2 regions of the Dongia sp. genome follow, and region 1 is predicted to be linked to the other one. Evidence: riboswitches for the same ligand, from Rfam matches in the RefSeq annotation. Region 1 holds a riboswitch; the other holds the start of a gene.

The links. Region 1 has a riboswitch for cobalamin ahead of cobU (bifunctional adenosylcobinamide kinase/adenosylcobinamide-phosphate guanylyltransferase). Riboswitches for the same ligand answer to the same signal wherever they lie in the genome.
Region 2: linked by a shared signal. The riboswitch ahead of ACH2CY_RS05855 (hypothetical protein) and the one ahead of cobU (bifunctional adenosylcobinamide kinase/adenosylcobinamide-phosphate guanylyltransferase) in region 1 are both predicted to bind cobalamin.

What each region holds. Positions count from the first base shown of each region.
Region 1 covers NZ_JAYRKD010000016.1:82,819-97,147, forward strand. The annotation lists gene ACH2CY_RS16730 (cobyrinate a,c-diamide synthase) at 1-885, opposite strand, end outside; gene cobA (uroporphyrinogen-III C-methyltransferase) at 890-1,732, opposite strand; gene ACH2CY_RS16740 (MFS transporter) at 1,824-3,044, opposite strand; gene cbiB (adenosylcobinamide-phosphate synthase CbiB) at 3,118-4,104, shown strand; gene ACH2CY_RS16750 (cobyric acid synthase) at 4,091-5,572, opposite strand; gene cobO (cob(I)yrinic acid a,c-diamide adenosyltransferase) at 5,574-6,191, opposite strand; gene cobN (cobaltochelatase subunit CobN) at 6,188-9,901, opposite strand; gene cobW (cobalamin biosynthesis protein CobW) at 10,028-11,059, opposite strand; gene cobU (bifunctional adenosylcobinamide kinase/adenosylcobinamide-phosphate guanylyltransferase) at 11,073-11,603, opposite strand; cobalamin riboswitch at 11,684-11,879, opposite strand; gene arsC (arsenate reductase (glutaredoxin)) at 11,923-12,267, opposite strand; gene moaD (molybdopterin converting factor subunit 1) at 12,301-12,552, shown strand; gene ACH2CY_RS16785 (molybdenum cofactor biosynthesis protein MoaE) at 12,557-13,018, shown strand; gene ACH2CY_RS16790 (TerC family protein) at 13,099-13,863, shown strand; gene ACH2CY_RS16795 (branched-chain amino acid aminotransferase) at 14,011-14,329, opposite strand, start outside.
Region 2 covers NZ_JAYRKD010000004.1:188,616-202,944, forward strand. The annotation lists gene ACH2CY_RS05805 (ABC transporter permease) at 1-133, opposite strand, end outside; gene rbbA (ribosome-associated ATPase/putative transporter RbbA) at 138-2,864, opposite strand; gene ACH2CY_RS05815 (HlyD family secretion protein) at 2,851-3,852, opposite strand; gene ACH2CY_RS05820 (SDR family oxidoreductase) at 4,010-4,783, shown strand; gene folB (dihydroneopterin aldolase) at 5,053-5,409, shown strand; gene uvrC (excinuclease ABC subunit UvrC) at 5,856-7,928, shown strand; gene pgsA (CDP-diacylglycerol--glycerol-3-phosphate 3-phosphatidyltransferase) at 8,039-8,611, shown strand; gene mobB (molybdopterin-guanine dinucleotide biosynthesis protein B) at 8,608-9,111, shown strand; gene ACH2CY_RS05845 (CbtA family protein) at 9,145-9,894, opposite strand; gene ACH2CY_RS05850 (CbtB-domain containing protein) at 9,907-10,101, opposite strand; cobalamin riboswitch at 10,143-10,360, opposite strand; gene ACH2CY_RS05855 (hypothetical protein) at 10,427-10,720, opposite strand; cobalamin riboswitch at 10,752-10,974, opposite strand; gene ACH2CY_RS05860 (DUF1289 domain-containing protein) at 11,041-11,964, shown strand; gene ACH2CY_RS05865 (hypothetical protein) at 11,961-12,347, shown strand; gene ACH2CY_RS05870 (hypothetical protein) at 12,794-13,069, shown strand; gene ACH2CY_RS05875 (DMT family transporter) at 13,089-14,009, shown strand; gene ACH2CY_RS05880 (Tex family protein) at 14,016-14,329, opposite strand, start outside.

The DNA of each region.
Region 1 (14,329 bases):
CAGGAAGACCGCATCCGCAGCGGCGTCCGGTGCTTCGTCCGCGAGCGGCGAGAAGAAGCTGAGCGCGGCACCCTGCCGCCGCCAGGTCCCGAGCTGCGCCGGATAGGCGAAGGCGAAGGCGATGTCCTGCGCGACCGCGATCCGCTGCCCCAAGGGCGGGATGCCGAGTGCAGCCGGCGCCGATCCGCTCGCGATCGGCGCGGCGAGCGCGGTCAGCCTATCGAGGTCGACATGCGGCGCGATGGCGGCAGCGGCGGCGGCGAGGAAGGCGCCGATATCGGCGATCTCGCCGGCCTGCTTCAAGCCGAGATGCCGCTCCGGCATCGCCAAGGCGGCGATGCGCGGCAGGAAACCGAGCGCCGGAATGCCGACCTCTTCGGCCGCCTGGGCGAGGATCCGGCGATGCACCGGCCCGCCGACATTGTTGAAGACGACGCCGGCGATCCTGACACCGGGGCGATAATGCGCGAGGCCGGCGAGCACGGCGCCGGCGGTGGCCGCCTGCCCCTTCACGTTCATCACCAGTACGATCGGCAGGTCGAACAGCCGCGCGAGATCCGCCGTGGATCCCGTGGCGCCGCCCGGACCGGGCTCGGCGCCGTCGAACAGGCCCATGACGCCTTCGATGATGGTCAGCGCGGAATCCTCCGCCGCCGCCGCCAGCAGGCCGCGCAGCGTCTCCGGCCGCATCGCCCAGGAATCGAGATTGAAGCAGGGCCGTCCGGTCGCCGCCTGGTGGAAGGCGGGGTCGATATAGTCGGGCCCGATCTTGGCGCTGGAGACGACGACGCCGTTCTGCTTCAGCAAGGTCAGCAGCGAGAGCGTGATCGTGGTCTTGCCGCTGCCCGAGGCGGGCGCCGCGATGATCAGGCCGCGTGCTTGCATGATGCTAGGAGCCGGTCTGGTCGTGATGCCGGGTGCCGAGCGGATCGGACTGAAGCGCGCGGCCGCCGATGGCGCCCAGCCAGTCCAGAGCCGCGCGCAGCCGCACCACCTGCCCGACCACGACCATGGCCGGCGGCTCGATGCCGCTCTCGGCGACGTCCCGGGCGCAGGTGCCGAGCGTGGTTTCGAGCACGCGCTGCTGTTCGGTGGTCGCATTCGCGATGACGGCGACCGGCTCGTGCGGCGCGCGACCGCCGCTGAGCAGCCGGTCGGCGATCAGCGCGATATGCTTCAGCGCCATGTAGATCACGATCACCGGCGCGCCCTTGGCGAGCGAGGCCCAGTCGACCGAATCCGGTACGGCGCCGGTCGCGTCATGGCCGGTGACAAAGGCCACGGCGCAATTGACGTCGCGGTGGGTGACCGGGATGCCGGCATAAGCCAGCCCGCCGATGCCGGCGCTGATGCCGGGCACGATGCGGAAGGGGATGCCGGCTTCGACCAGCGACATCGCTTCCTCGCCGCCGCGGCCGAAGACGAAGGGATCGCCGCCCTTGAGGCGCAGCACGCGCTTGCCCTCGCGGGCGAGCTGCACCAGGCGGAGCGAAATGTCGGGCTGCTTGGCCGAGGGCTTGCCGCCGCGCTTGCCGGCATATTCGAGCTTGGCGCCCGGCTTGGCGAGATCGAGGATCGACTGGTCGACCAGGGCGTCATAGACCACGACATCGGCCTGGGAGAGCCCCTTGACCGCCAGCAGGGTCAGCAGTCCGGTCGCGCCGGGGCCGGCCCCGGTCAGCCAGACCCAGCCCGGTTCAAGATCCGGAAGTTGCGCCAAAATCCGTTCCATGGGGCGATCTTAGAGCCGATCGGGGCAGCTCCGGCTAGTCCGTTTTGGACACCGACCTCAGCAATAGCGTCATGGCTCCGGACCCTGGGGCTCAAATGCTCCGCAGGCCCCGCACCGGCGAGAGCAGCGCCACCAGCGGCGACAGGGCATAGCCGGCAACCCCGATCCAGAGCACCGTATCGAGGCTCACGACCTGCACCAGCAGCCCGGCGATCAGCGCGCCCAACGGCACCGGGCCGTCGTTGACGACGGCGATGGTGGCGGCGACGCGGCCGAGCTGTGATTTCGGCACGCGCTTCTGGCGGAGGGTGCGCTCATTGACCGCGAACCAGCTGGTGACCGAATCCTGCAGGAGCTGCTGCAGGACCAGCAGCGGCAGCAGCAGCGCCGGCATGAGCCCGGCCAGCGGCAGCATCGCCAGCCCGAGGGTCTTGATGGCGAAGGCGCCGATCAGCCCCGGCCCCGCCGGCACCCGCGCGTTCAGCCAGGGCACCAGGGCCGCGCCGATCAGCGCCGCGACGCCGCCGCAGGCGATCAGGATGCCCATCATCGCCGGCGAGACGCCGAGCTGCCGCACGACATAGAGCACGTAGAACGGCCCGATCATGCCGCCGAAGAAGGTGCGGATCGCACGCGCCAGCAGCAAGGGCCGCAGGATCGGATCCCGCCACAGCGCGCCGAGGCCTTCGGCGATCTCCTGCAGCACGCGGCGGCGCGCGGTCGGCGGCGGCGCGACCGGCTCCACATGCTTCATGCGGAAGAGAAAGAGCGCTGAGACCAGATAGGAGAGCGCATCCATCAGCAGGGCCGCGGGGGCGGTCAGCAGCTGCACCAGCAATCCGCCGGTCGGTGGGCCGACGATCTCGGCGGTGGCATCGATGGTCTCCCGCGCGGCATTCGCCTTGGTCAGGCGGTCCGGCGCGACCAGCGACGGCAGATAGGCGGCATCGGCGGCAGTGAACAGCAGCGACAGGGCGGCCACCGCGATCACCACCACCAGCAGCTGCGCCAGGGTGAGCACCCCGCCCCAGGCCGCGATCGGCACCGAGACCACCGCGGCGAAACGCAGCAGGTCGGCGGCGATCATCAGCGGCCGCCGCCGCCAGCGATCGACCCAGACCCCGGCGAAGAGGCCGAGCAGCAGCACCGGCAGGGTCGCCGCCACGCCCAGCAGGCTGAGCGCGCCGGGGCCGGCCTGCAACACCAGCACTGCGGTCAGCGGCACCGCCTCGCGCGCGACCTTGGTGCCTAGGCTGGAGACCGCGAAGGCCGCCAGCAGCGCGCGGAAGTCGCGGGACCAGCCGGCGAACATGGGATCAGCCCGCCTTCACTTGACGCCGGCGCAAAGTCGGGCAGGATCGCCGCCGATTCCCGGAGTGGTGCCGATGCTTGAATCCTGGCTCGCATGGTCCGAGCCCTTGTCCCTGCTGATCGCGCTCGTGATCGACGCCTGCTACGGCGACCCGGTGGCGCTTTACCGCAAGCTGCCGCATCCGGTCGTGGTCATTGGCAACGCCATCGGCTGGGCCGACCGGGTCTTCAACCGCGAAGCCGATGCGCCGCGCCGGCGCCGCAACGCCGGCATCGCGCTGGTGGTCCTGCTGGTCGCCGCCGCCTTGGCCGTCGGCGGCGTTATCCAGGCGCTGCTGCTCGCACTGCCGCTGGGCTGGCTCTGGCTCGGCATGGTGATGAGCGCGCTGATCGCGCAGCGCAGCCTTTACGGCCATGTCGCCGATGTGGCGCGGGCGATCGAGGTCTCGGGCCTCGAAGGCGGGCGCCTCGCCGTCGCCAAGATCGTCGGCCGCGATCCCAACCGTCTCGACCGCGCGGGAGTCAGCCGAGCCGCCATAGAATCGCTCGCCGAGAACTTTTCGGACGCGGTGGTGGCGCCGGCCTTCTGGGCGTTGCTGCTCGGCCTGCCCGGGCTGGTCGCCTACAAGGCGATCAACACCGCCGACAGCATGATCGGCCACCGCTCGCCGCGGCACCGGGATTTCGGCTGGGCGGCGGCGCGGCTGGACGACCTGGTGAACTGGCCGGCGGCACGGCTCTCCGCTTTTCTGATACTGCTCGGCGCGCTGCTGCTGCCCAGCGCCGATGCACCCAAGGCCCTCGCCGTCACGCTGCGCGACGCGCGGCGGCACCGCTCGCCCAATGCCGGCTGGCCGGAAGCGGCGCTGGCCGGCGCGCTGGGTTTCGCGCTCAACGGGCCGCGCGCCTATCACGGCGTCCCGACCGACGAGCCCTGGACCCACAAGACCGGCCGCAAGACTCTCGACGCGCCCGATATCTGGCACGCCTTGCGGCTCTATCTCCGCGCCTGCCTGCTGCTGGGCATCGGCGTGACGGCGGTGGCCGTCATCGGCCATTAGCGATATCCAGAATCCGATCGATCGCGACATGCTGTTCCAGGTGGTCGGCCAGCGCGTCGAGCGTGGCATCGACGCGTGCCTCGAAGTTGAGATCGGAGGCGAAGTCCGGCTTCAGCGTCTTCAGGTAGGCGCGGCGGAATGCATCATCGGCGAAGATGCCGTGCAGGTAGCAGCCCATCACCCGGCCGTCGGGCGAGATCGCGCCGTCCGGACGGCCGCCGAGGTCGAGCATCGGGCGGTCGCAATCGCTGCCGGTGGTCTCGCCGACATGCATCTCATAGCCGCGCACTGCCGTACCGGTCGCGATATCCTTGCCGGTGATCTCGACCAGCTTCTTCTTCGGCGTCAGCGTAGTCTTCACGTTGAGGAGGCCGAGGCCGGGCAGCTCGCCGATCGGGCCTTCGATATTCTTCGGGTCGGCGACCCGCATCCCCAGCATCTGATAGCCGCCGCACAAGCCCAGCACCCGGCCGCCGCGCCGGACATGCGCTTTCAGATCGATGTCCCAGCCGGCCTGGCGGAGCGCGATGAGATCGACGATGGTCGCCTTGGAGCCCGGCAGGATCACCAGATCGGCGTCGCCCGGCAGCGCCCGTTCCGTGGTCACGAACTCGACCGTGACGCCGGGCTCCGCGCGCAGGGGATCGAGATCGTCGAAATTCGAGATCCGCGGCAGCTGCGGCACCACGACTTTGATCGCCGCACCTTCCCGCGCGCCGTAGCCCGCATGCGCGCCGTCGAGTGCGACGCTGTCCTCGGCCGGGAGATCGCGCGCGCCGTCGAACCAGGGCACGACGCCCAAGGGGGCGAAGCCGGTCTTCTCGGCGATCGCCTTCATGCCGTCGGTGAAGAGCGTGAGATCGCCGCGGAACTTGTTGATCAGGAATCCCTTGACCCGCGCCGCTTCCGCCGGCGCCAGCAGCGCCTTGGTGCCGACCAGGCTGGCGATGACGCCGCCGCGGTCGATGTCGCCGACCAGCACCACCGGCACGCCGGCGCTGAGCGCGAAGCCCATATTGGCGATGTCGCCCTGGCGCAGGTTGACTTCAGCCGGCGATCCCGCCCCTTCCACCAGCACCAGGTCCGCGTCGGCGCGCAAGATGCGATAGCTCTCCAGCACCTTGGCGAGGAGCTGGGGTTTGAGCTTTTGATAGTCGGCAGCCTTGGCGTTGGTGAAGATCTGGCCCTGCACTATCACCTGGGCGCCGGTTTCGCTCTGCGGCTTCAGCAAGACCGGGTTCATATGCTTGCTGGGCGGAATGCCGCAAGCGCGCGCCTGCAAGGCCTGAGCGCGGCCGATCTCGCCGCCGTCCGCTGTCACCGCCGCGTTGTTCGACATGTTCTGCGGCTTGAAGGGGCGCACCTTCAGCCCCTTGCGCGCATAGGCACGGCATAGGCCGGCGACGATCAGCGACTTGCCGACATCCGACCCGGTGCCCTGGAACATGACGGCGGCCGGCTGAGTCATATCAGAACTCGAGGCCCTTCTGCGCCTTCACACCGTCACGGAAGGGATGCTTCACCATCTCCATCTCGGTCACCAGGTCGGCCAGCTCCACGATCTCATCCTTGGCGTTGCGGCCGGTGAGGCAGACGTGGAGATCCGGGCGCTTCGCCTTGAGCGCGGCCACCACATCGGCGATCGGCAGATAATCGTAGCGCAGTGCGATGTTGATCTCGTCGGCCAGCACGAAGGCAAAGCTCGGATCGGCCATCATGCGCTTCACTTCGGCCCAGGCCTCGGTGGCATGGGCGATGTCGCGGGCGCGGTCCTGGGTGTTCCAGGTGAAGCCCTCGCCCAGCGCCTTGATCTCGCAGAGATCCGGGAAGCGCTCGAGCACGGTGCGCTCGCCGGTCTCCCACTTGCCCTTGATGAACTGCACCACGCCGACCTTCATGCCATGGCCGATGCAGCGCATCACCATGCCGAAGGCCGCGGTCGACTTGCCCTTGCCCTTGCCGGTATGGACGATGATCAGGCCCTTCTCGCGGGTCTTCTCGGCCATCATCTTCTGCCGGGCTTCCTGGCGGCGGGCGGATTTCTCGTTGGCGCGGCGGTTGGCGTCGTCGCCTTCCTCGATACTCATGCGGCTTCTCCTCTTGACCAGGCGGCCAGGCGCTGATGCGCGGAATTGTGCCGCGACTTCCACAGGCCGCGCGTCTGCGCCTCTTGCAGGCGATCGGCGATTTCCTTCAACGCCGCCGGATTGTGCGCGGCGATGAAATCCCGCACCGCATCGTCCAGCAGATAGGCCTCGAACACGGCGTCGAAATGATGGTCGGCGACGCAGTCGGCGGTGGCGGCGAAGGCGAACAGGTAATCGACCGTCGCCGCCATCTCGAAGGCGCCCTTGTAGCCATGGCGCATCACGCCGGCGATCCATTTCGGGTTGACCACGCGGGCGCGCACCACGCGGGCGATCTCCTGGTCCAGGCTGCGGATCTGCGGCGTCTCGGGGCGCGAATGATCGTTGTGCCAGACCACCGCCTTGCGGCCGGTCAGGTGCTGCACCGTCGCCGCCAGCCCGCCCTCGAACTGGTAATAGTCGTCGCTGTCGAGGAGATCGTGCTCGCGGTTGTCCTGGTTGTGCAGGACCGCGTCGACCTGGGCGAGCCGGGTCTCGAACATGCGACCTTCGGCGGCGCCGGAGACTCCGGCGCCATAGGCATAGCCGCCCCAGGCGAGGTAGGCGCGGGCGAGATCGCCGCCGTCGTTCCAGCCCTTCTCGTCGATCAGCGCCTGCAGGCCGGCGCCGTAAGCGCCTGGCTTGGAGCCGAAGATGCGATAGCCGGCGCGCTGTTCCGCCTCGGCTTCGCTGGCGCCCTTGGCGACGAGTGCGGCGCGTTCGGCGCGGTTGCGGGCCGCGAGGGGGTTCTGCGAGTCCGGCTCGTCCAAAGCCGCGACCGCGCGCGCCGCGCTGTCGAAGAGATCGATCTGCGCCGGGAAGGCATCGCGGAAGAAGCCCGAGACCCGCAAGGTCACATCGACCCGCGGCCGGTCGAGCACGGAAAGCGGCATGATCTCGAAGCCGGAAACTCGGCCCGAAGCGCCCGCATCCCAGCGCGGCTGCACGCCCATCAGCGCGAGTGCTTGTGCAATGTCGTCGCCGCCGGTCCGCATGTTCGCCGTGCCCCAGGCCGAAAGCACCAGCGACTTCGGCCAGGCACCATGTTCCTGGCGATGGCGGTCGAGCAGCAAGGCCGCCGACTTCCAGCCCAAGGCCCAGGCGGTCGGCGTCGGCACTGCGCGGGTATCGACCGAGAAGAAGTTGCGCCCGGTGGGCAGCATGTCGAGCCGGCCGCGGGTCGGCGCGCCGGAAGGCCCCGGCTTCACGAAGCGGCCGTCGAGCCCGGTCAGCACCGCCGAGAGTTCGGCATCGCCGCAAGCCGCGACAGAAGGGCGAAGCTCGGCGTTGATGAAGTCGAGCACGGCGCGACTGCGGGTCCAGTTCGCTTCCGGACGCAGAGTTCCGGCGGTGAGTTTCGAGGCCAGCAGCTCTAGCCGCTCGACCGCATCGCCGATCGTGCGCCAGGGCGTGTCCGACGCCGCGGCCACGATGGCGGGGCGCGGGCCGGTCCAGCGATCGCCCAGCTTCGCATCGAGCGGGTCGAAGTCGAGGCCGAGATCGGCGGCCAGTGCCCGCAGCAGCGAGGCGTCGCCGTTGACGCCGGTCCTGCGCGGCAGCCGGGTGAGCGCCACCAGCAGGTCGGCGAGCTGCGTATCCTTCGGCGACTCACCGAAGATGTGCAGCCCGTCGCGGATCTGCAGCTCTTTCAATTCGCAGAGATGGTTGTCGAGCTTGATCAGCGCCGCCTCGGTATCGTCCTCGCGGGCGATGCCGCAATCCGCGGCGAGGCCGCTCGCCTGCGCGAGATCGACGATCGTGCCCTTCAGCACCGCGCAGCGCCGAGGATCGACCTGGCTCGCTTCGTAATATTCGTCGACCAGGGTCTCGAGTTCGCTCAGCGGGCCGTAGCTCTCCGCGCGGGTCAGCGGCGGCGTCAGGTGGTCGATGATGACGGCGCTGCTGCGGCGCTTGGCTTGGGTGCCCTCGCCGGGATCATTCACGATGAAGGGATAGATCAGCGGCACCGGACCCATCACCGCTTCCGGATAGCAGGCGGCGGAAAGCGCCAGCGATTTGCCCGGCAGCCATTCCAGATTGCCGTGCTTGCCCATGTTGACGATGGCATCGACCTCCGCCACGTCCCGCAAATAGGCGTAGAAGGCGAAATAGGCATGCGGCGGCACGAGATCGGGATCGTGATAGCTGGAGACCGGATCGATCCCATAGCCGCGGGCCGGCTGGATCCCGATCAAGGTCGCGCCGAAGCCCTGTAGCGGCAGCGCGAAATGGCCATCGACGCAATGCGGATCGCTCTCCGGTTGGCCCCAGCGCGCGATCACCGCATGGCGGATCACCGCGGGCAGGGTCGCGAAGAATTCCCGGTAGTCGGCGACCGAGAGCCGGGCCGATGCCGCCTGCCGGTCGAGCAGGCGGTTGATCAGGGCGTCGCCGTCGGCCGGGATATCGGCAATCGCATAGCCGGCGCTGCGCATCGCGCGCAGCAGGTTGACGGTGCCGGCCGGCGTGTCGAGGCCGACGCCGTTGCCGATCCGGCCGTCGCGGTTCGGGTAATTGGCCAGCACCACGGCGATGGTGCGCTCGCCCGCCGCTTTCTTGCGCAAGCGGATCCAGCGTTCGGCGAGATCGACGACGAAAGCGATGCGATCCGGAACCGGCTCCGGCGCCACGATGTTGCACTGGGTCGCGGCGTCGTAGCGCGCCGCCGCCTTGAACGAGATCGCGCGCGTCAGGATGCGGCCGTCGAGCTCCGGCAAGGCCGCCTGCATGGCGAGGTCGCGCGGCGAGAGACCGCGGGTGTTCTGCTCCCAATCCGCGGCGCTGCCGCTGGAGAGCACGACCTGCAGCACCGGGCAGTCGGCGACGTCGAAAGGCGTCGCAAAATCCCCGCCCGGCTGCGAGACCGCGAAGCCGGTCGCGTTCAGCACCAGGTCGGGCTTGGCTTCCGCGAACAGCGCGGCGAGGAGATCCGCCGCGACGGCGTCCTTCAGGCTGTTGACGAAGACCGGCAGGACGTTGATGTCACGCCGGTCCAGTTCCGCGATCAGCGCGTCGATCGGCTTCAAGGTGCCGGCCTGCATCAGCGCGCGGTAGAAGACGATCGCCGCAGCCGGCCGGCCGGTGCGCCAATGCCACCTGAGATCGGCGAGATTGGTGACGGTTTCACCCCGCCAATAGAGCCCGGCCTTCAGCAGCGGCCGCGGCTCCAGCCATTCGGCATCGCCGCCGATCAGGCTCGCGGCATGCAGCAAGGCCTGCTGCGCGTTCTCGATTCCGCCCTCGGTGCAATAGCGCCAGAGCCGATGCGCGTTTTCGGGCGGCAGCGTGGTGAAATCGGCAAGCTCGGGATCCGGCTGGTCGTCGCCCGGCAGTACCGCCAGCGGAATATTGTTGGCGCGGCAGGTCGCGGAGATCTCCTCCAGCCCATAGGGCCAGTAGCGCCGCCCGCCGATCAGCCGCACAACGACGAGCTTCGCCTGCGCGATGATGTCCTCGACATAGGCGTCGACCGAGAGGTGGTGCTGGAGCATGAGCAGATTGGCGAGCCGGAGACTCGGCTTCGGCTCCGGCAGCGCGGCATGGGCCGCGGCGAGACAGGCGAGCTCGGTATCCGCGGCGGACAGGATGACGATCTCGCCCGGCGTCTGGCCGAGGTCGATCGCATTTGTTCCGTCGCTGATTTCACCGGGCTTCGCGGCGAGAAGATGCATTACGCACCCCCACCTCGGCCCTCCCCCGATTCGGGGGAGGGAGAAGAAAGGACTCGCTCTAGTCCGCTCCCCCGAATGGGGGGAGGGCTAGGGTGGGGGTGCGAAAGGCCGGCGCAGTGCAAAGTTTCAGCCCTTGACCGCCGCTTCGATCGCCGCGCGGTCGAGGCCTTTGAGGCCGATGACCACGAGCCGGCCCTTGCGTGCCTCGTCGGAACCCCAGGCGCGGTCGTAGTAATGCTGGATGCGGCCGCCGACGCCCTGCAGCACCAGGCGCATGTCGCGGCCGGCCACGTCGAGGAAACCTTTGACGCGCAGAATGTCATGGGTCGCGATCGCCGGCTTCAGGCGCGCCAGCAATTCCTCCGGGGCTTTGAGCACCGGCATGTCGATCTGGAAGCTCTCGAACTCGTCATGATCATGGTCCTCGCCTTCGAGCTCGTGATGCGAGAAGCGGGTGTCGAGGTCGTCTTCCGCCGCGGCACCGAGACCCAGCAGCACCTCGGGATCGATCGCGCCGAAGCTGGAGAGGACCAGCTTGGCCTTGCGCTTCATCTCGCGGTCGATCACGTCCTTGGCGGCGGTGCGGTCGTCCGGCGACATCTGGTCGTTCTTGTTGAGGATGATGAGATCGGCGCTGTTGATCTGGTCCTCGAACAGTTCCGCCAGCGGGCTCTCATGATCGAAGGACTCGTCGGCCGCGCGCTGTGCCGCGACCGCTTCCGGATTGTCGGCAAAGCGGCCGGCCGCCGCGGCCGGGCCGTCCACCACCGCGATCACGCCGTCGACCGTCACCCGCGTCCGGACTTCCGGCCAGTTGAAGGCGCGGATCAGCGGCTTCGGCAAAGCGAGGCCGGAGGTCTCGATCACGATATGCTCCGGCGGCTGCGGCCGGTCGAGCAAGGCGGTGATGGTCGGCAGGAAGTCGTCGGCGACGGTGCAGCAGATGCAGCCGTTGGCCAGCTCGACGATATTCTCTTCCGGGCAATCCTCGATGCCGCAGCCTTTCACAATCTCGCCATCGACCCCGAGCTCGCCGAACTCGTTGATGATCAGCGCGATGCGGCGCCCGCGCGCGTTGCGCAGCAGATTCTGGATGAGACTCGTCTTTCCGGCGCCGAGGAAGCCGGTCACGATGGTTGCGGGGATCTTCGTCGTCATAGAACTTCTCTTCTCACTTCAATTTCATCGGAAGTCCGGCGGTCACGAACACCACGTGATCCGCCTTCTCCGCCAGGCGTTGATGCAGGATGCCGGCGAGGTCGCGGAACCGCCGGGCCAGCGCATTGTCCGGGACGATCCCCTGGCCGACCTCGTTCGAGACGAAAACCACCGGCCCGCCGAACTGCCCGAGCGCGGCGACCAGGCCGGCGATCTCGGCCTCGACGTCCCGCGCCTGCCCCAGGAGATTGCCGAGCCAGAGCGTCAGGCAATCCACCAGGACCGCCGCTCCCTGTTCCGTTTCGGCCTTCAAGGCGCCGGCGAGATCGAGGGGTTCCTCGACGGTCCTCCAATCCGAATCGCGGCGCTCGCGATGAGTCTTCACCCGCGCCGCCATCTCGTCGTCAAGCACCTCGGCGGTGGCGAGATAGGTGCGGCGGCCGGGATGGCGATCGACCAGGGCTTCGGCATAGCGGCTTTTCCCTGAGCGCGCGCCGCCCAGGACCAGGCTTACCGGCGGCAAGGGCGTGATCACGCCGGACATGCCCAGGGACAGCTTGGGTGCAGGGGCAGAAGATGGAGACTTCGACAAGGTGTTGCGCTCCTCCCGCCGAGGCGCCGACCGTTATAAAGAGCGTTCGCCGAGGTCTCCTGGCTCGACCGCCGGATCCCGCGCCTTCCCGGCCCAGTATACGGCCAGTGGTTTCCATCGGGTCCGTTGCCCGGACGCACTACGCCCGGGCCTGGTCCTACAGTTGCGGGGGCAGCGCCGGCATCGGACCGGCTTCCCTCCCTGCGAACGGCCGGAAACTAGCAGGAAGCCCGGGGCGGTGCAGCAAAATCCGCCGAGAAGGTTAACGGGCTCAAACCGTCTCCCAGACCCGCTCCGGCGGCCGGGCGACGACCGCGCCCTTGGGCCCGACCACGATCGGGCGCTCGATCAGGACCGGGGTTTTGGCCATGGCCTTGATCAGGGCTTCGTCGCTGGTCTTGTCGGTCAGCTTCAACGCCTCGAAGGCCTCGCCTTTCTTGCGCAGGATGTCGCGCGGCCCGACTTTCAGCTTCTTCAGCAGGGATTTGATTCCCGCCTCGTCCAGGGGGGTCTTCAGGTATTCGACCACCTTGGGTTCGTGGCCCTTTTCCTTCAGCCAGCCCAGCACCTTCTTGGAAGTGCTGCAATTCGGGTTATGGTAGATGGTGACGGCCATGGACCTTCCTCGCGCCCTTATTAAGTAGAGATCATGAAGCTGCTTTATTTCGCCTGGCTCCGCCAGAAGATCGGCAAGGCCGAAGAAACCCTCGACGTTCCCGCCCACGTGAAAGAGGTCGGGCAGCTGCTCGACTGGCTGGAAAGCCTCGGCCCCAATTACGCGACCGCGCTCAAGGAGCGCAAGGCGGTGAAGGTCGCGGTCAACCAGGACTATGTCGGCCTGACGCATCCGGTGAAGGCCGGCGACGAGGTCGCGCTGTTCCCGCCGGTGACCGGCGGCTGAAGTCGTGACCGTCCGGGTCCAGACGCAGGATTTCGACATCGGCGCCGAGCTCGAGAAGCTCGCCGCCGGGAATCACCAGGTCGGCGGCGTCGCGAGCTTCATCGGCCTGGTGCGAGACATCGCGCCCGAAGGCTCGGGTGCCGCGTCCTCGATGACCTTGGAGCATTACCCCGGCATGACCGAGAAGCGTCTCGCCGAGATCGAGGCCGAGGCGCAGCGTCGCTGGCCCTTGTCAGCAACGCTGATCATCCACCGCTACGGCCGGCTGGAGCCGGGCGACCGGATCGTGCTGGTCGCGACCGCCTCCAGCCACCGCGAAGCGGCGCTGGAATCCTGCGCCTTCCTGATCGACTGGCTGAAGACCGAGGCGCCGTTCTGGAAGCTGGAAGACGGCCCCGAAGGCGCCCGCTGGGTCGAGGCCAAGACCAGCGACGACGCCCGCAAGGCGGCCTGGCTAAGGAAGTAGCCGGCTCCCAGCTTGAAATCTTCCTGACAAACCGCCAATTCTCCATTTCCTGAAACGGCCGACCGGGGCGACCGCTTCCCATGTCCGACTACATGCTCCTTTTGACGGATCCTGCCGTCATCCTCAGTTTCGTCACGCTGGCGGCGCTTGAGATCGTCCTCGGCATCGACAATCTGCTGTTCGTGCAGATCGTCGCCGGCCGCGTTTCGCCGGATAAGCAGCGGCTCGCCCGGCGCCTCGGGCTGGCCTTGGCCCTGCTGACGCGGCTCGCGCTTCTGGCCTCGATTTCCTGGGTGGCCGGACTGAAGGAGCCGATATTGACCGTCGACTGGTTCGGGCCGGAGCACGCCTACGACCTCTCCTGGCGCGACATCATCCTGCTGGGCGGCGGACTGTTCCTACTGGCCAAGTCGACCACCGAGATCCATCACAACATCGATGTCGCGCACGAGGAAGAAGGGACGAAGAAGACCTATCTGACCCTCGCTTCCGCCGTGGTGCAGATCGCGATTCTCGACATCGTCTTCTCGCTGGACAGCGTCATCACCGCGGTCGGCATGTCGGATCATCTGGAGGTGATGGTTGCCGCGGTCGTGACGGCGATGATCGTGATGATCGCGGCGGCGAATGCGGTCGGCGATTTCGTGGACAAGCATCCTTCGGTGAAGATGCTCTGCCTCGCCTTCCTGCTGCTGATCGGCGTGGCGCTGCTGGGCGAAGGCCTGCACTTCCAAATCCCGAAGGGCTACCTCTACTTCGCCATCGCCTTCTCGGCGGGCGTCGAGGGCCTCAACCTCTGGGCCCGCGCGCGCAAAGAGGCGGCAAAGAAGAAGGCCGCGGCATAGCCCGAGTCCGCTGCATAAGCGGATATTCGCACCCCCACCCTAACCCTCCCCCGATTCGGGGGAGGGGATTGCAGCGAGACTGTGATCTTCTCCCTCCCCCGAATCGGGGGAGGGCCGGGGTGGGGGTACGCGACTTCGCCCGCGTTGCTACGCCGCCGCGCTGTTCTCGTGCGCGCGGACTTCCTTCAGGTAGTCCTCGCGCAGCTGCCGCGTCACCGGGCCGACCTTGAACTTGTAGTCGCCGACCTGGCCCACGGGTGTCACTTCCGCCGCGGTGCCGACCAGGAAGACCTCGTCGGTCTTCGCGAGCTCGTCCGGCATGATCGCGCGCTCGACCACTTTGAGCTGGCGGCGGCGGGCGAGATCCATGACGGTCTGCCGGGTGATGCCGTTCAGGAAGCAGTCCGGCGTCGGCGTGTGAACTTCGCCGTTCTGCACCAGGAAGACGTTGGCGCCGGTGGCTTCG
Region 2 (14,329 bases), on a different contig from region 1:
CCTTGGCCACGTCATAGACCGCCATGGTGAAGGTGTAGAGGATCAGCACCATCATCACCACGTCCCGCGACAGGCTGGCGAGCTCCTTGAGGCCGAGACGGAAGACGTTGGAGGCGTGCCGGAAGAGACTCATCGGGTCAGCGCTCCTGCTTCCGGACGAGCAGCCGCGCGAGCAGCAGGAAGCCGAAGGCGAAGCCGGCCAGTGCCGCGAGCTGCGGCAGGAAATGCGTGAAGCCGAGGCCTTTGTCGAACACGCCGAGGCTGACCGTCTGGAACCACGAGGCCGGGAACAGCATGCCGAAGATCCGGCCGGTCCCCTCCAGCGTCGAGGTCGGGTAGAACAGGCCGGAGAAGTTGACCGTGGGAATCATGCCGAGAATCGCCGCGGCGAAGATCGCCGCGACCTGGGTGCGGACGAAGGCCGAGACCAGCAGGCCGAACGAGGTCGATGCACCGACATAGAGCAGTCCGCCCAGCGCCAGCGCCGCCAGGCTGCCCTTCGGCAGCAGGCCGAACACAGGCGCGGCGAGGCCGGCCAGCAACAGGAAGGCGATGAAGCCGAGCAGGACGTAGGGCAACTGCTTGCCGATCAGGAACTCGCCGGTCCCGGCGGGGGAGACGTAGAGATTGGCGATCGAGCCCAGCTCTTTCTCCCGCACCACGCCGACCGCGGTCAGCATGGCGGGAATGAGCATCAGCAGCAGCATGATGGTACCGGGCACGATCGCCACCACGCTCTTGAAATCCTGGTTGTAGCGGAAGCGCGGCTGGATCGAGACCGGCATCACCGCGGTCGTGCTGCCGCTAAGACGCGTCTCGACATAATCGACGGCGATGCCCTCGACATAGCCGCGGATGGTCTCGGCGCGAAACGGCATGCTGCCGTCGAGATAGACGCCGATCTCCGGCCGGCGCCCGGCCAGGAGGTCGCGGCCGAAATCCGGTGGGATCTCCAGCGCCATCTTCAGCTCGCCGGACTTGAGCCGGCGGTCGATCTCCGCCTCGGTATAGAGCGGCGCCTGCTCGAGGAAGTAACGCGAGCCCTGGAAATTCTCCAGCAGGGTGCGGCTTTCCAGCGACTGGTCGCGGTCGAGCACGGCATAGGTGAGGCGGTCCACGTCGAAGGAGACGCCGAAGCCGAAGGTGATCATCAGGAAGATCGGGCCCAGGAAGGCGAAGGCCAGGCGCACCGGGTCGCGGATCAGCTCGATCAGCTCCCGCCGCGCAAAGGCGAGCGGCCGCTGCAGGAAAGCCGGCAGCGGGAGACGTGCCGGCTTGTGCTTGACCGCCGGTGGTGTCGTCGCGACGGCGGCCTCCGGATCGGCGCGGGCGATCTGCTGGATGAAGGCCTGTTCCAGGCTGGCGGCGCTCTCCGCGGCGATGATCTCCGCCGGCGTTCCTACCGAAAGCGTGCGGCCGCGATGCATCAGCGAGATGCGGTCGCAGCGTTCGGCCTCGTTCATGAAATGGGTGGAGATGAAGATGGTGACCGCCTCGTTGCGCGAGAGTTCCAGGATCAGGCGCCAGAAGTCGTCGCGCGCCTCGGGGTCGACGCCCGAGGTCGGCTCGTCGAGGATCAGGATCTCCGGCCGGTGCAGGCAGGCCGCCGCAAGCTGCAGCCGCTGCCGGAGGCCGAGCGGCAGCTTGCCGGGCAGCGAATCCGCTACGTCTTCGAGCTTGAAGCGCTGCAGCGCGGCCTCGATGCGCGGCTTTATCTCGCCGGCGGCGATGCGATAGAGCCGGGCATGCAGCGCGAGGTTGGCGCGCACGGTGAGCTCCTCATAGAGCGAGAAGCCTTGCGACATGTAGCCGATCTTGAGCCGGGTCGCGATATCCTGCGCCTGGACCGGATGGCCGAGCAGCTCGGCCTTGCCTTCGTTGGCGGCGAGCAGGCCGGTCAGCATCTTCATCGTGGTGGTCTTGCCGGACCCGTTGGAGCCGAGGAAGCCGAAGATCTCGCCGCGCTCGATCCTGAAACTCGCATGATCCACCGCGACGAAGTCGCCGAAGCGGCGGGTCAGTCCCTCCGCGACGATGGCCGGGGCGCCGTCATGCGCCACGCGGGGCGGGATCTCCAGCGGCGGCGGCGGCGCGGCGGCGCCGCGATGGCGCAGCGCGACATAGGCGGCATCGAGATGCACGGCGCCGGCCGCCGCGATCACCGCCTGCGTCGGGCCGGCGGCCAGCAGCCGGCCCTGGTCGATCGCCAGCAGCTGGTCGAAGCCCTCGGCTTCCTCCATGTAGGCGGTGGCGACCAGCATGGTCATGGAGGGGCGATCGGCCCGGATGGTGGCGATCAGTTCCCAGAACTGGCGCCGCGACAGCGGATCGATGCCGGTGGTCGGCTCGTCCAGGATCAGCAGATCGGGATCGTGCACCAGGGCGCAGCAGAGGCCGAGCTTCTGCTTCATCCCGCCCGAGAGCTTGCCGGCCGGGCGGTCGGGAAACGGCGCCAGGCCGGTCGCCGCCAGCAGTCGGGCGCGGCGCTCGGCCAATGCCGCGGGATCCATCCCGAACAGATGCGCGAAGAAGTCGATGTTCTCGACCACCGACAGCGTCGGGTAGAGATTGCGGCCGAGGCCCTGGGGCATGTAGGCGATGCGCGGACCGACTTTGCGACGATGCCGGCGGTCGCGCATGTCACCGCCGAGCACCTCGACCCGGCCGGCCTGGATTCGCTTAGCCCCGGCGATCACGCCGAGCAGGGTCGACTTGCCGACGCCGTCGGGTCCGACCAGCGCGACCGACGCGCCTTGCGGAATCTCGAGCGCGATCGCATCGAGGGCGACGGTCTTGCCGTAGCGATGCGAGAGACCGTCGATCCGCAGCGCCGCCGGGCCGGGCTCGGCGTTATTGAGCGGCATTGCCGGGTGCCGGCGGCAGCTTCGGCGCGAGGGTGTCCGGCCAGGCCGCATCGGCCTGCACCTTCACATAGGCGTCGCCGGTGAGACCCGCCTTCACATAGTCGCGGTAGGTCTCCAGCAGCTTGGGGTCGATCCGAAGCTTGATCCGATACATCAGCTTGTCGCGCTCGTTCTCGGTCTCGACGAATTTCGGCGTGAACTGCGCCTCGGCGGCGACGAAGGAGACGCCGGCCGGCACGACGTAGTCCGGCGCCGCATCGAGCACGATCCGCCCTTCGCTGCCGAGCCCGACACGCCCGGCATCGAGTGTCGGCAGAAAGATCGTCATGTAGACGTCGGTGAGGTCGAGCAGCGACACCACCGAGGCGCCGGCCGAGAGCACTTCGCCCGCCTGCACCAGCTTGTATTCGATGCGGCCCGAGACCGGCGCCAGCAAGGTCATGTCGTTGAGCACCGCTTGCAGCTGCGCGACCGAGGCTTCGGCGGCATCCCGGGCCGCCTCGGCATCGCCGATCGCGGCCTGGGCCGCGGTCACGGTCGCGGCGGCGACGTCGCGCTGTGCCTGGCGCTGATCGACCGTCGAAGCCGAGACGTAGTCGCGCTTGCTCAGGGTCTGGGCGCGCTGCAGCTCGACATTGGCGAGCTTCAATTCCGCCTGGCGCATCAGCAGCTGGGCCTTGGCCTGGCCGATGCCTTGCACCGCCTGCTGGACCTTGGCCTTGGCGGCGGCGATCTCCGCCACCAGTTCGGCGGTGTCCATGCGCGCGATCACCGCGCCGCGCTCGACGAAGTCGCCTTCCTTGACCAGGATCTCGGCGACGCGGCCGGCGAATTTTGTGGCGACGGCGACGCGCTCCGCCTCGATCCGGCCGTTGGCGCGGGCCAGGCCCGCGGGAATCGCGTCGGCCTGGTCGGCCTGCCAGCGGATGAAGAAGGCGGCGGCCACGGCGGCAATCACCGCCAGGATGACGAAGGGGACCAGACGCATGCTGAACTCGCTCGGTTGTGCGGTCGATGTGATCCGAATCCGCTGTCGGAGGCTTTGACTTGCGTCAAGCAGGTTCGCCGGGCTTCCTCCGAAAGGCCAGCGATTTCAACACGCCTTGCCGCTTGCCTCTGCCGGCTTCGCCCGCCATGCTCCGGCCATGCCGGAATCAGCCCCCATCAAGACAGCCCTGGTCACCGGGGCGGCGAAGCGTCTCGGTCGCGCCATTGCCCTCGGCCTCGCCGCCGACGGCTGGGATGTCGCCGTGCATTGCCACCACTCGCTCGCCGAGGCCGAGGCGACCGCGAAAGATATTCGTGCGCTCGGTTGCCGCACGGTGGTCCTGCAGGCCGATCTCGGCAAGGAATCCGAGGTCGAGACGCTGATTCCGCGCGCACGCGAGAAGCTCGGGCCGCTGACCTGCCTGGTGAACAACGCGTCCGTCTTCGAGATGGACAAGATCGATACGGTGACGCGGGACAGCTGGGACCGTCATATCGAGACCGGCCTGCGCGCGCCGCTGGTGCTCAGCCAGGCCTTCGCGAAGCAGCTTCCCGAAGGCGCCGAAGGCAACATCGTCAACATGCTGGACCAGCGGGTCTTCAAACTGACGCCTTATTTCCTGTCCTACACGGTCGCCAAGATGGGACTCTGGACATTGACCCGGACTCTGGCGCTGGCCCTGGCGCCGCGCATCCGCGTCAACGGGATCGGACCAGGCCCGACTATGGCCAGCGAGCGGCAGACCGCTGATCAGTTCAATGCGCAGACCGCGGCCGTTCCGCTCGGCCATGGTGCGACTCCGGAAGAAATCGCAGCCGGTGTGCGGTTCATCCTCTCCGCGCCGGCCATGACCGGGCAGATGATCGCGCTGGACGGCGGCGAGCACCTGGCCTGGCAGCAATCCACGAAAGGCTTCATGCCGCGCGAGTAATGATCGCTGCGCCGGTGTGAGAAAGAAGCCGGTCGCTTTGAGGATAACCGCGGCCGACAGTGGGCGGGACTCGGGCGCGGCAAAACACTATAATGATGGTGTGCAGGGGGCGGGCAGCCCCTGCATAGAAGCCCCAGAGCGCGGCTTCTTCATATGCTCGATTGTCGAGCCGGCCCCAGAGTGCGGCAACATCTTCAGCTGTGGAGGGTTCTAACCGCATGAGTCAGGCTGAAAAAATCGCCGCGCATCCCTCAACTGCGGCATCCCGCATGATGAAGGTCCTGGTCCGCGACCTGGTGTTGCCGGCACGGATCGGCGTTTATCAGCACGAGAAGCTGGGCACCCAGCGCGTGCGCATCAATCTCGAGCTGGTTGCCACCGAACACCCGGCGATCAAGGACGAGCTCAACAACGTCGTGAACTACGCCGATCTCGTCGAGCAGGTGCGCGCCATCGTCGACGAGGGCCATATCAACCTGGTTGAAACCTTGGCCGACAGGATCGCGCAAGCCTGCCTCGTCGACCGGCGTGTGCAATCTGCAAAAGTGCGGATCGAGAAGCTCGACGTCTTCCCCGAGGCCGACAGCGTCGGCGTGGAGATCGAAAGGGTCCGCAACTCCCGGTGACACGGCCTTGATGCGCTGCGGTCCCCGTTTTTGCGACGCGCAAGAGCCCAAACCGCGACAGTGCCGTGACAGCGAAAAATTAATCGTATCAGGCCCCTAATCGGAGAATCCTGAGCCAAGTTGTTCACATGGCGGCGGGAGTCTCAAACGCCCCCGGGAGTCAAGAGTGGAGTCCGCTTTATGACCACGATATTTCAGGGCGGGCTGAATAAGATCATATAGATCAATATCTTGGCATTTCTGCCCGTTTTCTATGCATTTCCGGGAGGCTGCCGGAAGCTCTGATCGCCGTCAAACCGGCCGGAGATTACCGACAGACTTATCCACAGAAACAGGGGATATCCGTCCTGGTTAAGACCAGAGTCGCGGCGTAAAAGTCCGGAAAACGACGCGCGGCTTTGCTGCCGCCAGAATAATGCTCTGGAACAGCTTATATCCCGAACAGCATGAGCGACGATTGGACCGACACGGAAACGCCTGAAGATTCAACGGAAGCGCCGCGCGCCGAGCGCGGCCGGCTGGCGCAGGGCGCCGGCGTGATCCGCGAGAAGGTCAAAACCCTGCCGAACAGCCCCGGCGTCTATCGCATGATGAATGCGAAAGGCGACGTTCTCTATGTCGGCAAGGCGCGCGACCTGAAGAAACGCGTCACCGCCTACACGCAGCCCTACCGTCAGGGCAATCGCATCCAGCGGATGATCTCCGAAACGGCGTCGATGGAATTCGTCACCACCCACACCGAGGTGGAAGCGCTGCTGCTGGAAGCGAATCTGATCAAGCGCTACATGCCGCGCTACAACGTGCTGCTGCGCGACGACAAGAGCTTCCCCTATATCTTGATCACCGGCGATCATCCGGCGCCACAACTTGCGAAGCATCGTGGCGCACGCAACCGGCCGGGCGAATATTTCGGGCCCTTCGCTTCCGCCGGCGCGGTCAATCGCACCATCGTCGCGTTGCAGCGCGCCTTCCTGCTGCGGCCCTGCTCGGATTCGATCTTCGCCGCGCGCACCCGGCCCTGCCTGCAGTTCCAAATCAAGCGCTGCTCGGCCCCTTGCGTCGGACGCATCACCGAGGCCGATTACCATGGGCTGGTGCAGGAGGCGCATTCATTCCTCACCGGCAAGAGCGATGCGGTGAAGCTGCGGATGTCCGCCGAGATGCAGCAGGCCTCCGATGCGCTGGAGTTCGAGAAGGCGGCGCGGCTCCGCGACCGCATCCAGGCCCTGGCCGCGATCCAGAGCCGCCAGGACATCAACCTGGAGAATGTGGAAGAAGCCGACATCATCGCCGCGCACCAGGAAGAGTCCGGCCATAGCTGCGTGCAGGTGTTCTTCTTCCGCAACAACAGCAACTACGGCAGCCGCGCCTATTTCCCGGCCCATGACCGTCAGGCCGAGGTGAAGGACATCCTGGCGGCCTTCATGGGCCAGTTCTATGAGAACAAGACGCCGCCGAAGCTGATCCTGGTCAACGAGATGCCGGCGGAAGCCGCGCTGCTGACCGAGGCGCTGTCTCTGCGCGCCAATCGCAAGGTCGAGATCCTGGCGCCGCAGCGCGGCGACAAGCGCAAGGCCTTGGATCACGCGCTGCTGAACGCGAAGGACGCGCTGACCCGGCGGATGGCGGAGTCGGCCTCGCAGACCCGGCTGCTGGCGGCGCTGGCCGAGTTGTTCAAGATGGAGCAGCCGCCGAAGCGGATCGAGGTCTACGACAACAGCCATATCTCCGGCACCAATCCCTATGGCGCGATGATCGTGGCCGGGCCGGAAGGCTTCATGAAGAACCAGTACCGCAAATACTCGATCCGCGACGTGACGCGGAAGGAGGAGGAAGCGGAGGAGGAGACGCCGGAGATGCCCGATGGCCCCCAGAGTCCCGAAGGGCTTGCGGAAGCGCCGATGCCGCGCTTCGAGGTCGAGCCCAATGCCTCGCTGGAGCAGGCGATTGCGACCATCGATCCGGCTCGGCCCCCGGTTACCGCCGGCGATGACTACGCGATGATGCGGCAGGTGCTGACCCGCCGCTTCAACCGCGCGCTGAAGGAGGATCCGGATCGCGACAAGGGCCTCTGGCCGGACCTGGTGCTGATCGACGGCGGCCAGGGCCAGCTCAACACCGTGATGCAGGTCATGGCCGATCTCGGCATCGCCGATGTCTGCGTGGCCTCGATCGCCAAGGGGCCGGACCGCAATGCCGGACGCGAGCGCTTCTTCATGCCGGGCCGCGAGCCGTTCAGCCTCGACCCCAAGAGCCCGGTGCTCTACTTCCTGCAGCGGCTGCGCGACGAGGCGCACCGTTTCGTGATCGGCGCGCACCGGGCCAAGCGCTCCAAGGAGATCCGGCATTCAATCCTGGACGACGTGCCGGGGATCGGCGCCAAGCGGAAGAAGGCGCTGCTGCTGCATTTCGGCTCGGCCCGGGCGGTGTCCCAGGCCGGGCTGTCGGATCTCTCGGCGGTGCCGGGGGTTTCCGAGGCGGTGGCGAAGAAGATCTACGATCACTTCCACGGTGGCTGAGTGAGGGAGGCTGATTCGCCGCATTTCAGCCCCGATTCGTGACTATGACAGGCCGGATTCGACCTGCTATTTTTTCCCCGGAACAGCGAAGAAGACGTGCGCCAAACGTCATGACCAACATCGCCAATATCCTCACCCTGTCGCGGATTGCCGCGATCCCGCTGATCGCGGCCCTGCTGTTCTTCGACCAGCCGTGGCTGCGCTGGATCGCCTTCATCCTCTATGCGGTCGCCTGCATCACCGATTTCTTCGACGGCTATATCGCCCGGCGGATGGACCAGGTCTCGGCCTTGGGCCGCTTCCTCGACCCGATCGCCGACAAGCTGGTGGTGGCGGCGATCCTGATGTCGATGACCGCCCATGGCCAGATCTCCGGCTGGGTGGTCCTGCCGGCGCTGATCATCCTCTGCCGCGAGATCCTGGTCTCCGGCCTGCGCGAATACCTGGCCGAGCTGAAGGTCCGCCTGCCGGTCTCGATGCTGGCCAAGTGGAAGACCACGATGCAGATGGTGGCGGTCGGCTTCCTGATCGTCGGCGACGTCATGCCGGGCTGGCCGGTCCAGCTGGTCGGCGAAGGCTTGATGTGGCTGGCCGCGGCGCTGACCCTGGTCACCGGCTACGACTATTTCCGGGTCGGCATCAAGCATATGGCCGAAGACGACCGCGCGGACGCGAAGAAGTGAAGGTCTTGGGCCTGGCCGGCTGGAGCGGGGCCGGCAAGACCACCCTGCTCGCCAAGCTGATCCCCGAGCTCATTCGCCGCGGCATCACGGTCTCCACCATGAAGCACGCGCACCACGCCTTCGACGTCGATACGCCCGGCAAGGACTCCTATGTCCACCGCGAGGCCGGCGCCACCGAGGTGCTGGTCGCTTCCGGCAACCGCTGGGCGTTGATGCATGAGCATCGCGGCAGCCCGGAGCCGACGTCTCAGGAGCTGATGCGGCATATGAGCGACGTCGATCTGCTGCTGGTCGAAGGCTTCAAGCGCGAAGGTCACGACAAGCTGGAGATCTACCGTGAGGCCAACGGCAAGCCGCTGCTGGCCGTCGAGGACCCGAACATCGTCGCCGTGCTGGTCGACGGGCCGAAGCCGGAGACGAAGCTGCCGGTCATCGACCTCAACGATATCGGCGCGATCGCCGATTTCGTGATGCGGCATTGCGGTTTCGGGAAGGCGTAAGCCCCGACACGACGTGCCGGGGCCTACAATCGATCAAACGGCCGGCGCGACGAACCGCTTGTAGCAATATCCGCTGAGCAGCCCGAGCGCGGCCCAGAACAGCAGTTGCGCGATCATCGTGGCCGCGACGAAGCGGTGCTGCAGGGCTTCCGGCGCCGCGGCGGCGTATTCCGCCGGCTGCGGTGCGCCGATCGCATGGGGCACCACGATCATGGCCAACGCGACCACGACCCAGAGCGGCTTAGGTTCCCGGACATAGAACAGCAGGCCGAGCCCGCCGGCGGTCAGCGCCACGGTCGCGACCCACCAGATCTGCCGGGCGGTGAGATCCGCGACGGCGCTGCCGGGCAACTCCGGGGGCAGGCCGATGCTGGGGGCCAGGATGAAGACCACGAAGCCGCCGAGACCCCAATAGACGCCCTGGCGCCAATCGATCGCCCGTCCGGAGACCGCATAGACGGCGAGCAACAGCAGGGCGAAGCCGATGCCGGTCAGCAGATCGGCCAGGGCGGTGAAGGCAGTGCGCTCGAACCCGTCCTGCGGCTCCCAGGCTTCGCCGTCATGCGCATGACCCTCGGCCGATTGACCCGCGGCGTCATGGTCGTGCCCTTCCTCCGTCGCTGCGGCATCGGCAGCGGCGGATTGTTCCTCGGCGGCCCTCTCGAACACCTCGGCCTGAAGAATGATGGGGACTGTCGTCACGTTGTGCACCAGCGTGACGAAGAGCCCGGATAATAGCCCGGCGCTCGCGGCTGCGATGAACAGCCGCCGAAACATCTGCATGTGACTAGCCCCTTAGTGGCAGGGGAAGCCGTTGGAGTGGCGGGTGTCGTGGGCCGCGTTATGGGCCGCCGCGATATGCGAGATGCCGACGCCCCAGATCATGAAGGCGCCGAGGAAGGCGGCCATGCTGGCGGCGATCAGGGTCTTCGACCGGGTGGTGCTGATCGTGGCGGTGTTGATGCGGGTCTGGGTGGTGGCGGAAGTCATCGAAAGTCTCCTATCTGGCGCGACATCCCCGTCGCGCGGTTGCAGGTCTCACTCCCGATGGCAGGTTTCCTGACTCGCGGGTCTCCGCCTTGCGCCGACCTTCCCGAAGTTTCCTCCAGTGGTCATAAGTGACGCTCGGCTCGCCGCTGACAGTTGCGGGGGCAGCCACGGCATTGGCCCCTTTTGGGTCGTCCGCACCGTGTTCCCTTTTAAGCCCCTGGACTTCATCCGTCGGGGCACCATCGCCGGGAATTATAAGGATTCGGCCGGCAAAGCGTCAATCCGGCGCGAGGGCCGGAACTTGGCGCGACAGCGACTCATTCGGTCACGTTAGCGCCGCATGGCGGCGCCGGGCCTGCGGGATCGCGGCGAGCCGGGCGCGGTCCGAACGCCCCAGCTCCGCGAGGATCGCTTGGGCGAAATCGCAGAGCGGCGCGCTTTGGCCGCGCGCTTGCCGGCCGATCAGGGCCTGCGCGGCCAGCGCCGGGTCGATCTCCGGCGGCAGGTCGAGCACCCAGCGCAAGACCTCGAGGCGCAGCTCGCCGTTGCTCTTGGTGGACAGGGTGAAGAGCGCCGCCAGGCGGTCGACGGAACGCTCGAGGGAAGATGGCCGGAACATGTTTTCTTTCTCCGGACGCCCCGCCGGCAAGAAGAGTTGCATGGGTGATGGCAGGTCTCCTGGCTCGCGGTTGTTGTCGGCATCCACCTTCCCGAGAGGCTTTCTCAGTGGCCGCGGCCCAGGTCTTGAACGCTGGGCCGCATGGATGTTCGACGAACCGCTTACAGTTGCGGGGGCAGCCACGGCATCGCACCGTGTTCCCTATTATCCCCGCCCCATTGCTGCGGCGAGGAACCATCGGCGTTCTTGGTAGAGAGACGCAGCTTGCCGGTCAAGATGCGACTCGATCGCAGGCGGATCAGGCGCTAGTCTGCCGCACCATGAACATCGAGGTTCGCCCGATCGGCTCGCCCTGCACCGGCATCTGCAAAGTTGACGACGTCAGCGGCTATTGCCTCGGCTGTGCGCGTTCGTCGGCCGAGATCTCCGAATGGTCGAAGGCGGGCGATGACCGCAAGCGCGCGATCTGGGCGGCGCTGCCGCCGCGCATCGATCAACTCGGCATCGCCGTCACGCGCTTGCCCTGGTTGCCGGACGAAGTCGCCGGCCTCATCGCCGACACGCTGCTCCGGCGCAGCGGCACCTGGGTGGCCGGCTGCCATGGCGCCTCCGCAGAGTTCACGTTCGGCGCCGGCGAGCCGGCCGAGGTTTCGGTCGAGCCCGAGCTGCGCGCCGTCACCGCGCGCGGGGCGCTGCGCTTCACGCCGCGCCCCGATCTCCGCGCGTTGCAATGGCGCGATCCCGATGCCGCGGGCGGGGTGCGGGCGATCTTCATCGTCATCCCGCGCCCGCGCATCCTGTCGGCGCCGAGCTTGCTGCTGACCGCCTGCGGCCCGGATACGGCGGCAATCCAGCCCGCGCATCGCGGCGAGAATCTCTTCGATCTCGGCCTCGGCCGCGACCATATGCGCTTCCTGCTGCGCAGCGCGTCGCCGGCGCTCGATGCCGCGCTGAACGCCGCCGTCGGTCTGCCGCTCGATGCAGTGCTGCAACGCTGCGGCAAGCTGCTGCTGGAGTCGAACCCGACCCGCGTGGTCGAAAGCCCGCTCGGCCGCATCGAGGTCGCGACGCCGATCCCGCCACCCGGCGGCAAGTCGCCGGACGGGCCGCACACCCACCTCCTGCCGGGACACCTCGCCCTGCAGCGCGCGACCCCGACGGATGTCGACCTGCCGGAGGCCTATGCGCTCTGCGCCACCTTCTATCCGCGCAACCCGCCGGAATACGAGGCTTGCCGCCCATGATCGGACGGGTGCGGCGGCATCGTTTCGGCATCGGCCTGCTCGCGGCCTATGCACTGCTGCTGGGCGCGCTCATCCCCGCCTTCGCGGTCGCGGCCGATCCGCTGCAGGCCGAGCTCGACGCCCATCTCTGTGGGCCGGGCAGGTCGCAAGGCGACCAGGCGCCGGCGGCGCCGTCCGACCATCCGCAGAAGTGCCAGCTCTGCGGCCCGAGCTGCGCGATGGCTTTCCAGGTGCCGCTCGCCATGCCGGCCGACGGCGCGATCGCGTTCCTGCCGCGCGCCAAGGATCAGGCTGTGCCGGTCCGGCGCGCCGCGGCGATTCCGGCGCCCCTCTCGCTCTATCCTTCCAACCTCTTCTCCCAAGGTCCACCGCAAGCGGCCTGATCCGATCGCCGCTTTCGCTTCGTACCTTTTAGAGAAATTGAATCATGAATCCCGAATCGTTCGGGACGCCGCCCGCCGTGGCGCCGTCCCTCGGGCCGGCGCGCTCGGTGCGCCGCGCTATCCCGGCGACTACCGGATCCCGCGGGGCATTCTGCCCATCGGGCTCGCGGTGGCGATCGTGCTTCCGCTGACGGGCCTGGCGATCGTCGCCTTCGCGGCGATCGACTTCCTGCTGCCCAAGCGGCTGAAGCAGGCGGCCATGGCCTGAGCGGAGGCGGCGCGGCCCGGCGCGGCCGCCCCATCCTGCCGGGCGGGCGGAAAATCGACCCGCCCTCATTCAAGGGTGTGTCGGGTTCCGGCGCGGAGCTTGACGCCGAATCTCGTCCCTGGGTGTAGAATGCGCTCCTGGCTGAAACGGAGTGCGATGCGTGCTGCAGCGGCGGTGGATGGCAATCGGTGTTCTGGCGCTCGCCACGACGGCCTGCACGCCGTCGACCCAGTACGGCGCCATGCAGAGCCACAAATACCAGGGTTCCCCGGTATTCCAGACCCGTGAGGAATGGGGCTTGCCGGTCAGCAAGACGCGCTTGCTCAACGGCACCCTCTTCTACCAGTTCAGGAAGCCGAACACCGACTGCATGATGTCGGCCTGGGCCAACGATCTCGACATCATCTATCGGGTGGCGGTGTCCGGCCCGGAGAGCTGCGCCGCCGGATCATAAGGCAGGCGCCTGACTTCGAATGTTCATCTCCGAAGCGCTGGCCCTCGGCTCCGCCACCTGCATCGCGCTGAGCTCGATGTTCATCAACGAGCTGAACGGCCGTGTGCCGCTGATGCGGCTGGCGCGCTGGCAGCTCACCGCCGGGTTGCTGATCACGGCGCTCGCCGCCACCATCGTCGGCGGTTGGGCCACATTGGGAAGCTGGCAGATCTGGGCGCTGGCCGCTTCGGGCGCCGTCGGCATCGCTTTGGCCAGCACCACCTATTTCGCCGCGATCTATGCCGCGGGGCCGCGCGTCACCGCCTTGCTGTTCACGCTCACCTCGCCCTTCGCGCTGGCGCTGGGCTATCTCGCGCTCGGCGAGACGATCAATCTGCGCCAGGGGCTCGGTGTCGCGCTGATCCTCTTGGGCGTGCTGGTGGCGATCGGCGTGCGCCGGCGCCGGCCGGCGCCGATGATCCCTCTCTCGGACGAGCAGCCGATCGAGACTCCCGCGCCCGACGAAAAGCGCGCGACGCTCGCCGGCATTGCGCTGGGCGCGGTGACGGCGCTCGGCCAGGCGATCGGCACCTTGCTGGCCCGGCCGGCCATGGCTTCCGGCGTCGAGCCCTTCACCGCGATGGCGGTTCGCAGCGGACTGGCAGTGCTCTGCATCTGGGCGCTGCTGATCCTGCCGGCGGTGCGCCGCCGGACGGCGCCGGCCCGAAAGGTGGACCTGCTGGTGGCGATCGCAGCCGCCTTCTTCGGCCCGGCGCTTGGCATGTCACTGCTGATGGCGGCCCTGGAGACCGGCGATGTCGGGATCGTCTCGACGCTCTCGTCGATGACGCCGGTCGTCATCCTGCCGATGGTCTGGCTCAGAAGCGGCCGGATGCCGCGTCCCCTGGCCTGGGCCGGCGCGGCGCTCGCCATCGTCGGCACCGCGCTGACGATAGCTTAGACGCGGCTACTTCCGCACGATGAACCCGGCCTTGCTGAAGGCCGCCGCCAGCGCGTTGTCCGAGGCCTTGGCGGGTGCGGCTTTCGGCTTCTCCGTCATGTGCTGGCGGTCGCGCTGGGTCAGCGGGCGATCGCCCTGCGACGCCGGGCGCTTCACCGCCTCGTCGCTGAGGCGCATGGTGAGGGAGATGCGCTTGCGCTTCTGATCGACCTCCAGCACCTTGACCTTCACGATGTCGCCGGGCTTCACCACCTCGCGCGGATCTTTCACGAAGCGGTCGGCCAGGGCGGAGACGTGGACCAGACCGTCCTGATGGACGC